DNA from 2 places in the Cupriavidus sp. UBA2010 genome. Region 2 is predicted to be linked to the other one. Evidence: riboswitches for the same ligand, from Rfam matches in the RefSeq annotation. Region 2 holds a riboswitch; the other holds the start of a gene.
The links. A riboswitch is a leader RNA that binds a small molecule or an ion and turns the genes downstream of it on or off. The one in region 2 is predicted to bind glycine.

Region 1 (3,523 bases), on a different contig from region 2:
GAGCCCGTTTGCCGGATGGATGGCAAGCCAATCGGCAGGCTCGTGTTCATGCGCGACATCAGCCGCTATCAGTCGCGCGAGCAGGCGCTGGCCATGCAGCTTGGGCAGACCGCGCAGGAGTTGTCGCGCGCCCAGGCGGACCTCGACGTCGATGCCCTGACCGGCATTCCGAATCGCCGCTACTTCCAGCGCGAGTCGCATGCCGCGGTGACACGCGCCTACGAACGCGGCACGGAAATCGGCCTGCTGATTCTGGATGTCGACCTGTTCAAGCAGTTCAACGATCTCTATGGCCATCCGCGTGGCGATGAGTGCCTGCGGCAGGTCGCGACGGCCTTGACCTGCGTGCTCGACGGCACGCAGTTTTGCGCCCGCCTGGGTGGCGAGGAGTTTGCCGTGGTGCTGCCGGATTCCACGTCCGAGGAGACGCGAACCATCGCGCGCCGGATGGTGGCAGCGGTGCGCGAGCTGGGCATTCCCCACCACGGCACGCCGGTGCAGCCGTTCGTGACGATCAGCGTCGGCGCGGTCTGCGCCGTGCCCGACGCGCCGCGCCTCGAGCCACTGCTGCATCGCGCCGACAGCGCCATGTACCGCGCCAAGCGGGCGGGCCGGAACCGCTACGTGGTCGATGGCGGGCTCTACCTGGAACTGCGCGGCAACTGACCCGGAATGAATTCGCGAGAATTCACACAGGGGCTTGCAAATTCCACAGGCTTCTGTAGAATTCGCGGCTCGCATCGCCCAGATGGCGGAATTGGTAGACGCACTAGGTTCAGGTCCTAGCGGTGGCAACACTGTGGAGGTTCGAGTCCTCTTCTGGGCACCAGATTCGAAAAGCCCCGCGCAAGCGGGGCTTTTTTCGTTTCTACGCCCGGAAAGAAAGGCTTCCCTCAGCCGTTGCCCACCACCAATCCGCCAACGCCCACGCGCCCTTGCTGCTCCGTAGCGGCGTGGCGCACGACATCCCCCACCATCTCGGCCGTCACGGCGGACAGCGTCCAGCCCAGATGCCCATGCCCTGTGTTGTAGAACACGTTAGCGGCATGGCCCCGACCGACGCGCGGCATCATGTTTGGCATCATCGGTCGCAACCCCGCCCAGGGCACCACGCTGCGGGTGCTGACGCCGGGGAAGCAAGCATGGACCCAGTCGATCAGCGGACGGATGCGATCGGCGCGGATGTCGCGGTCGACGCCATTGAACTCTGCGGTGCCGGCTATGCGGAATCGGTCCACGCCCAGACGGCTGGTGACAAGCTTGGTTTCGTCGTCGAGCAGGCTGACCGTGGGCGCCGAGGCCTGGCTTTCGGCGTCGTTGAGGTTGACCGTGATCGAATAGCCCTTGACCGGGTAGATGTTCACGCGGTCTCCGAGTTGGCGCGCGAATTCGCGGCTGGCAACGCCGGCGCAGACGACCACGGCGTCGAATTCGCGTGATGTCGTCTGGCCATCGTCAGCCGAGACGATCGTCACTCGCCGGCCGCTGGTCGACACGGCGCTCACGTCCTGGTTGTAGAGCATCTGCACGCCCAGTCTGCGCGCCGCCGCAGCGATACCAGTGGTGAACTTGTGGATGTCGCCGGTAGAGTCGCTTTCGGTGTAGTAGCCGCCGTAGTACCGGCCTGCCAGCGTCGGCTCGATGCTTCGCATCTCGTCCGGGGTCACCGCGCGCCGTTCGAGTCCGCCTTCGGTGAGCAGCTTCGAGACTTGCCCTGCGTGATCGAAGCCCGCCTTGTCCCGATAGATATGCAGGATGCCGCGCCGCTTGAGGTCGAAGTCGATGCCCTCCGCCTCCGCCCACGCAAACAGGTGCTGGCGCGCGGCAATGGCAAGCCGCGTGGTCTCCACCGTGTTGCGGCGGTAATGCGGGATCGATGCGATGAACTCGGCGAACCAGCTCAGCTTGTGCCAGGTCGGACGCGGATTGACGAGCAGCGGCGCGTCATTGCGCAGCATCCACTTCAGGCCCTTGGCCAGCGTGGACCAGTGCGTCCAGACTTCCGCGTTGGAGGCGGAGAGCTGTCCGCCGTTGGCGAACGAGGTTTCCATGGCCGCATAGCGGTGCCGTTCGAACAGGGTGACGGAGAACCCGCGTTTGGCCAGGGCGTAGGCCGTCGTGGCGCCGGTGATGCCGCCGCCGATCACTGCAATGGATTTCATGTCGAAGGTCTTTCAGGACGTCGTGGGATGGCAGTCCGCCGCGCACCATGCGCGGTTGCGGACGCCCCCTCTGTCCTTGACCTGAGAGATTCGCGGCACACGAACAATACGCGTGCCGCTTGCTCCTTCGGTACCGCCGGCTGACGTGCAAGCCGGGGTTCTTCAGAGTTCAATGGCGGGTACCGGTCCTTTTGCCTGAGAGTTTCCGGGGCGGTTGCTCCTTCGGCGCTGTGTCGGCCGGGCGGCTGGCACAGACTCTCCCGATACACGCGGGGTAAAACGATGGCAACTATGCCATATAAATCCGCTAGCGGTGCGGATCACCTGGCTTGCGCCCCGTGATCATGGCAGCGACGAGGTTCTCGCGGCCCTTGATGCTCATGACGATGGCCGCGGCCACATGCAGGATCACCAGCGCCAGCAGCCCGTTCGCCAGCCAGCGATGGATGTCGACTGGCAAATCCTCGCCCCAGAACGCATCGAGACGCGAGATCCAGCCGGTGACCGCCAGCGCCAGGATCAGCGCCCACATGGCCAGCATGGCGACGGCGCCCAGCGGCGTATGGCTGACATACCGCGGCGCGCGGCCGGCGACCAGTGCCTTGCCATAAGCCAGCATGGCGGACGGACGTGGCAGCCATGTGCGGAAACGCGCAGGCTGGCTGCCGATGAAGCCCCACAAGACCCGGAACAGCACCAGCCCCGCGGCGATGTAGCCGAGGGTCCGGTGCACCTTGTCTCCGGAGTCCTGGACGAGGTCAAAGCAGACGATGGCCGCCACGCTCCAGTGCGTGAAGCGCACGACCACGTCCCAGACGCGAATCGTGTCGGGGGCGTTCGTCCGGTCCGCGGGCGCCGACATGCTTAGCTGCCGATTTCCGATTTGACGATTTCAAGCGTCTTGGTGTCGAAGTAGATCTCGGCCTTGTTGCCATCCTTGGTCGTGCCGTAGATCTCGTAGCAATTGCCGTCCACCTTGAACTTCTTGATGTTGTAGCCCTGTTCCTGGATCTTGGCCTTGGCATCGGCTTCCGGCATCCATTCGGATTTCGGGTGCTTGGCGCAGTTGGCGCCGGCGAAAGCGGCGGTCGAGAACACTCCGGCAACGAGGAAAGCGGCAATCTTCTGCATGAACTTCTCCGGCAATGAGCCCCGCAAGGGGCGATGGCGGCATCCTAACTCAGAATGAGAGCCATTCTCAACACTGGGTTTCCCAGGGGGTGTCGGGCGCTCGCGGCCCAGCGGCTGGTCTTGGACCATTGCAGTCACCTGGCATACGATGAAACTGCCACGTGGGGGGCTCCAGCTTCTGGCCAATCCGGACCCGCAGGGAGATGTCATGCAGGGCTATCAACTCACCT
Region 2 (3,523 bases):
TCAGCATCGCTTCCAGACGGCCTTGCGAGATTTCGGGCTGGTACGGCGTGTACGCGGTGTACCACGCCGGGTTCTCGAAGATGTTGCGCAGGATGACGCCCGGCGTGAGCGTGTTGTAGTAGCCCTGGCCAATGAAGCTCTTGAGCACGCGGTTCTTGCCCGCCAGCGCGCGCAGGCGGCCGAGCGCGGCCTCCTCGGTCAGCGGTGCGGTGAATTCGCCCAGCGACATGCCGTCACGGCGGCGGATCGCGGCGGGCACCACGGCGTCGATCAGCGCGGCGCGGCTCTCGAAACCGAGCACCTTGAGCATGTGTTGCTGTTCGGCGGAATCGGGGCCGATATGACGGGCGGCGAAGGCGTCGCGCGCCTCCAGTTCGGCCAGCGTGGGCCGGGCACCTTGGGCGGCAGCGTTCATGGGGAGCGGGGCGTTCATGGCAAGGAATCTCGTGGGGGCGCGGCGGCAGGTGGTCAGCCTGGCCGCCGCGTTTGCGGCATCGAATCAGTCAGGGTGTCGGGGCTCAGGCGCCGACGCTGGCCTTGTAGGCGTCGGCACTCATCAGGCCGTTCACGTCGTCGCTGTTGGCCGGCTTCAGCTTGAACAGCCAGGCGTCGAACGCATTGGCGTTGACCGATTCCGGCGAGGCCGAGGCGGCTTCGTTCACGGCGATCACTTCGCCAGCCACCGGGGCGTAGATGTCGGAGGCGGCCTTTACCGATTCCACCACGGCAAGCGCGTCACCGGCGCCGACCGACTTGCCCACTTCGGGCAGTTCCAGGAAGACGATGTCGCCGAGCGCGTCCTGCGCGTGATCGGTGATGCCGATCGTCAGCGTGCCGTCGGACTCGACGCGCACCCATTCGTGCGACTCGGTGTACTTCAGGTCAGCGGGGAAATTCATTGAGGTTCTCCGGAATGCAGTGTGTTTCTTGTTTCAGGCATCCCCCCTGGCTGGCCCGCCGGGGGGATGTAAGGGCGACCGTTGGTGTGAAGCCGGGCGATGCCTCAGCTCACGAGTGCCTTGCCATTGCGCACAAACGGCAGTTTAACCACAGTCGCGGTCAGTTTGCGGTCGCGAATCTCCACCTGCACCTCGGTGCCGGGGGTGATGTCACGGGGAAGGCGGGCAAAGGCGATCGACTGCGACAGCGACGGGCTGAATGTGCCGCTGGTGATTTCGCCGTCGCCGGCCGGGGTGATGACTTTCTGGTGCGCGCGCAGCACGCCACCCTTGTCTCGCAGGATCAGGCCGGCGAAGGTCTTTTGCTGGCCACTGGCCAGCAGCGCCGACTTGCCGATGAAGTTGCGCTCGCTTTGCAGGTCGACGGTCCACGACAGTCCCGCATCGAGCGGCGACGTGTGGATATCCATGTCCTGACCGTACAGGTTCATGCCGGCTTCCAGCCGCAGCGTGTCGCGCGCGCCGAGTCCGGCGGGACGCACGCTCGAGGCGGACAGCTTTTCCCAGATTCCCGCGACGTTCTCCGCCGGCACAACGAGTTCGAAGCCGTCTTCACCGGTGTAGCCGGTACGGGCCACCATCAGTTCACCCATCTCGGCGTCGTGCACCACCACCGCGTTGAAAGGCTTGAGCGCGTCGGCGGGCTGGGTCGACGGGAATGCGTCGTACACCTTCTGGCGTGCGTTCGGACCCTGCACTGCAACAATGGCCAGCTTGCTCACGCCGGCCGGGGCCAGGTCGCCACGGCGCGGGGTGATCGTCACGCCGCTGCCGGTGGCCGTGTTGCGGGACTGGATCCATTCGATGTCGCCGATGGCCGTGCTGGCGTTGACCACCAGGCGGAACCGGTCCTCGGCAAAGAAGTAGACGATCAGGTCGTCGATGACGCCGCCTTTCTCGTCGAGCATGCACGAATAGAGCGCCTTGCCCGGCGTTTGCAGCTTGTCGATGTTGTTGGCCAGCAGGCCGCGCAGGAAGGCGCGCGTGTGGGTGCCGCTCAGGTCCACCACGCACATGTGGGAGACGTCGAACATACCGGCGTCAGCGCGTACCGCGTTGTGTTCCTCGATCTGGGAGCCGTAGTTGACGGGCATGTCCCAACCGCCGAAGTCGACCATGCGGGCGCCGAGGGCGCGGTGGATGGCGTTGAGGGGCGTGGCCTGGAGCGTCATGGATGTCCTTGGGGGCGCTCGGTTCGAAAACCGTGGTTCGAAAACGAAAAAAGGGTCATCCGCCGCAGCGTCCGGTCGCGCCAATGCGCTACCAGTCCGCTGCCGCGGATGACCCCTCTGTCCTCGATACCTGAGAGATTACGAAGCATGGTGCTTCGTGCGCCCCTTCGGTGGACATGCTCACCATTGCCTTGCAATAGCGGATGTCGCTCTCCAGAGTGCGGCATGCATTGTGTGCATGTTGCATGCCGATCCAGCCAGTCCATGGTGCCTGAGAGTTTTCGGGTGATACCCCTTCGGCGGCGCAATCGCTGCGCGCTCTCCCGGCCGGATGCGCGTGAATGTACGGGACCGGTCTGCCTTTGTCAAACCTCGCGCGGCAGGCCCGGTCCCGTGCGTGGTCGCCCGTTGCGGGCGGCCCTCGCCAACCTGTCGGTGGCCGTCATCGCGCCCGGTAACAGGCGCTTGATGAGCGGCCCTGGGACAACCCTTAGTGACCCTTGGTCGTGACGTTACCGATCACGCCACCCACGGCGGCGCCGCCGAGCGTGCCCAGCGCGCTGCCTTCGGTCAGTACGGCGCCACCCACGGCACCGACGCCCGCGCCGATCGCCGTGTTGCGCTGCTTCGGCGTCATGTCGGCGCAGCCGCCAAAGGCAGCAAGCGTGACACCAATCAGTGTGAGCTTCGAAATCGTGCGGAACGTAGTCATATGGCCTCCAGTGCTTTGTTGTCGACATGCGGTACTGCCACGCGTGCCAGCCATGCGGCACGCTGTGATAAGTGAGAGGCCGATGCCGTGCCCGGGTGCCCGCGGCTTACGATTGTTACGGGCTCGAAACGCTTGCCGTAGGACGGTCTCCGACACACGTGCAGGGTGCGACCAGACACGAGGCGCGTGACACGAGGCACGTGTTAACATCGCCAGCTTTGGCGCACCGGCTCCGGTGTGCTTCATCCGCGCCTTTTCGGCCGATCCTGGCCAATCCTCATCAAAGATCACATGTCCCACGGGCTCAATTCCGCGCAATCCGAAGCCGTTCGCTATCTCGACGGGCCATGCCTCGTCCTGGCGGGTGCCGGATCGGGCAAGACGCGCGTGATCACGCAGAAGATCGCGCACCTGATCGAGGACAAGGGGTTCGAGCCGCGCCACATCGCCGCCGTCACGTTCACCAACAAGGCGGCCAAGGAGATGCAGGAGCGCATCGGCAAGCTGATGGAGGGCAAGACCACGCGCGAGGGCAAGCGGATTCCGCTCAAGCAGCTCACGGTCTGCACGTTCCATTCGCTCGGCGTGCAGATCCTGCGCATGGAAGCCGAGCACCTTGGCCTGAAGCCGCAGTTCTCCATCATGGATTCCGATGACTGCTTCGGTCTGGTGCAGGAGCA

Region 1: linked by a shared signal. The riboswitch ahead of B2246_RS10900 (D-amino acid dehydrogenase) and the one ahead of gcvT (glycine cleavage system aminomethyltransferase GcvT) in region 2 are both predicted to bind glycine.

What each region holds. Positions count from the first base shown of each region.
Region 1 is NZ_DDCI01000014.1:181,688-185,210, reverse strand. Features, by position in the region: gene B2246_RS10910 (diguanylate cyclase domain-containing protein) at 1-666, shown strand, start outside; tRNA gene B2246_RS10905 (tRNA-Leu) at 743-829, shown strand; gene B2246_RS10900 (D-amino acid dehydrogenase) at 894-2,162, opposite strand; glycine riboswitch at 2,336-2,435, opposite strand; gene B2246_RS10895 (cytochrome b/b6 domain-containing protein) at 2,470-3,024, opposite strand; gene B2246_RS10890 (PepSY domain-containing protein) at 3,027-3,293, opposite strand; gene B2246_RS10885 (DUF190 domain-containing protein) at 3,502-3,523, shown strand, end outside.
Region 2 is NZ_DDCI01000015.1:204,086-207,608, forward strand. Features, by position in the region: gene gcvP (aminomethyl-transferring glycine dehydrogenase) at 1-433, opposite strand, end outside; gene gcvH (glycine cleavage system protein GcvH) at 519-899, opposite strand; gene gcvT (glycine cleavage system aminomethyltransferase GcvT) at 1,004-2,131, opposite strand; glycine riboswitch at 2,239-2,358, opposite strand; glycine riboswitch at 2,380-2,467, opposite strand; gene B2246_RS11825 (glycine zipper 2TM domain-containing protein) at 2,622-2,843, opposite strand; gene B2246_RS11830 (UvrD-helicase domain-containing protein) at 3,135-3,523, shown strand, end outside.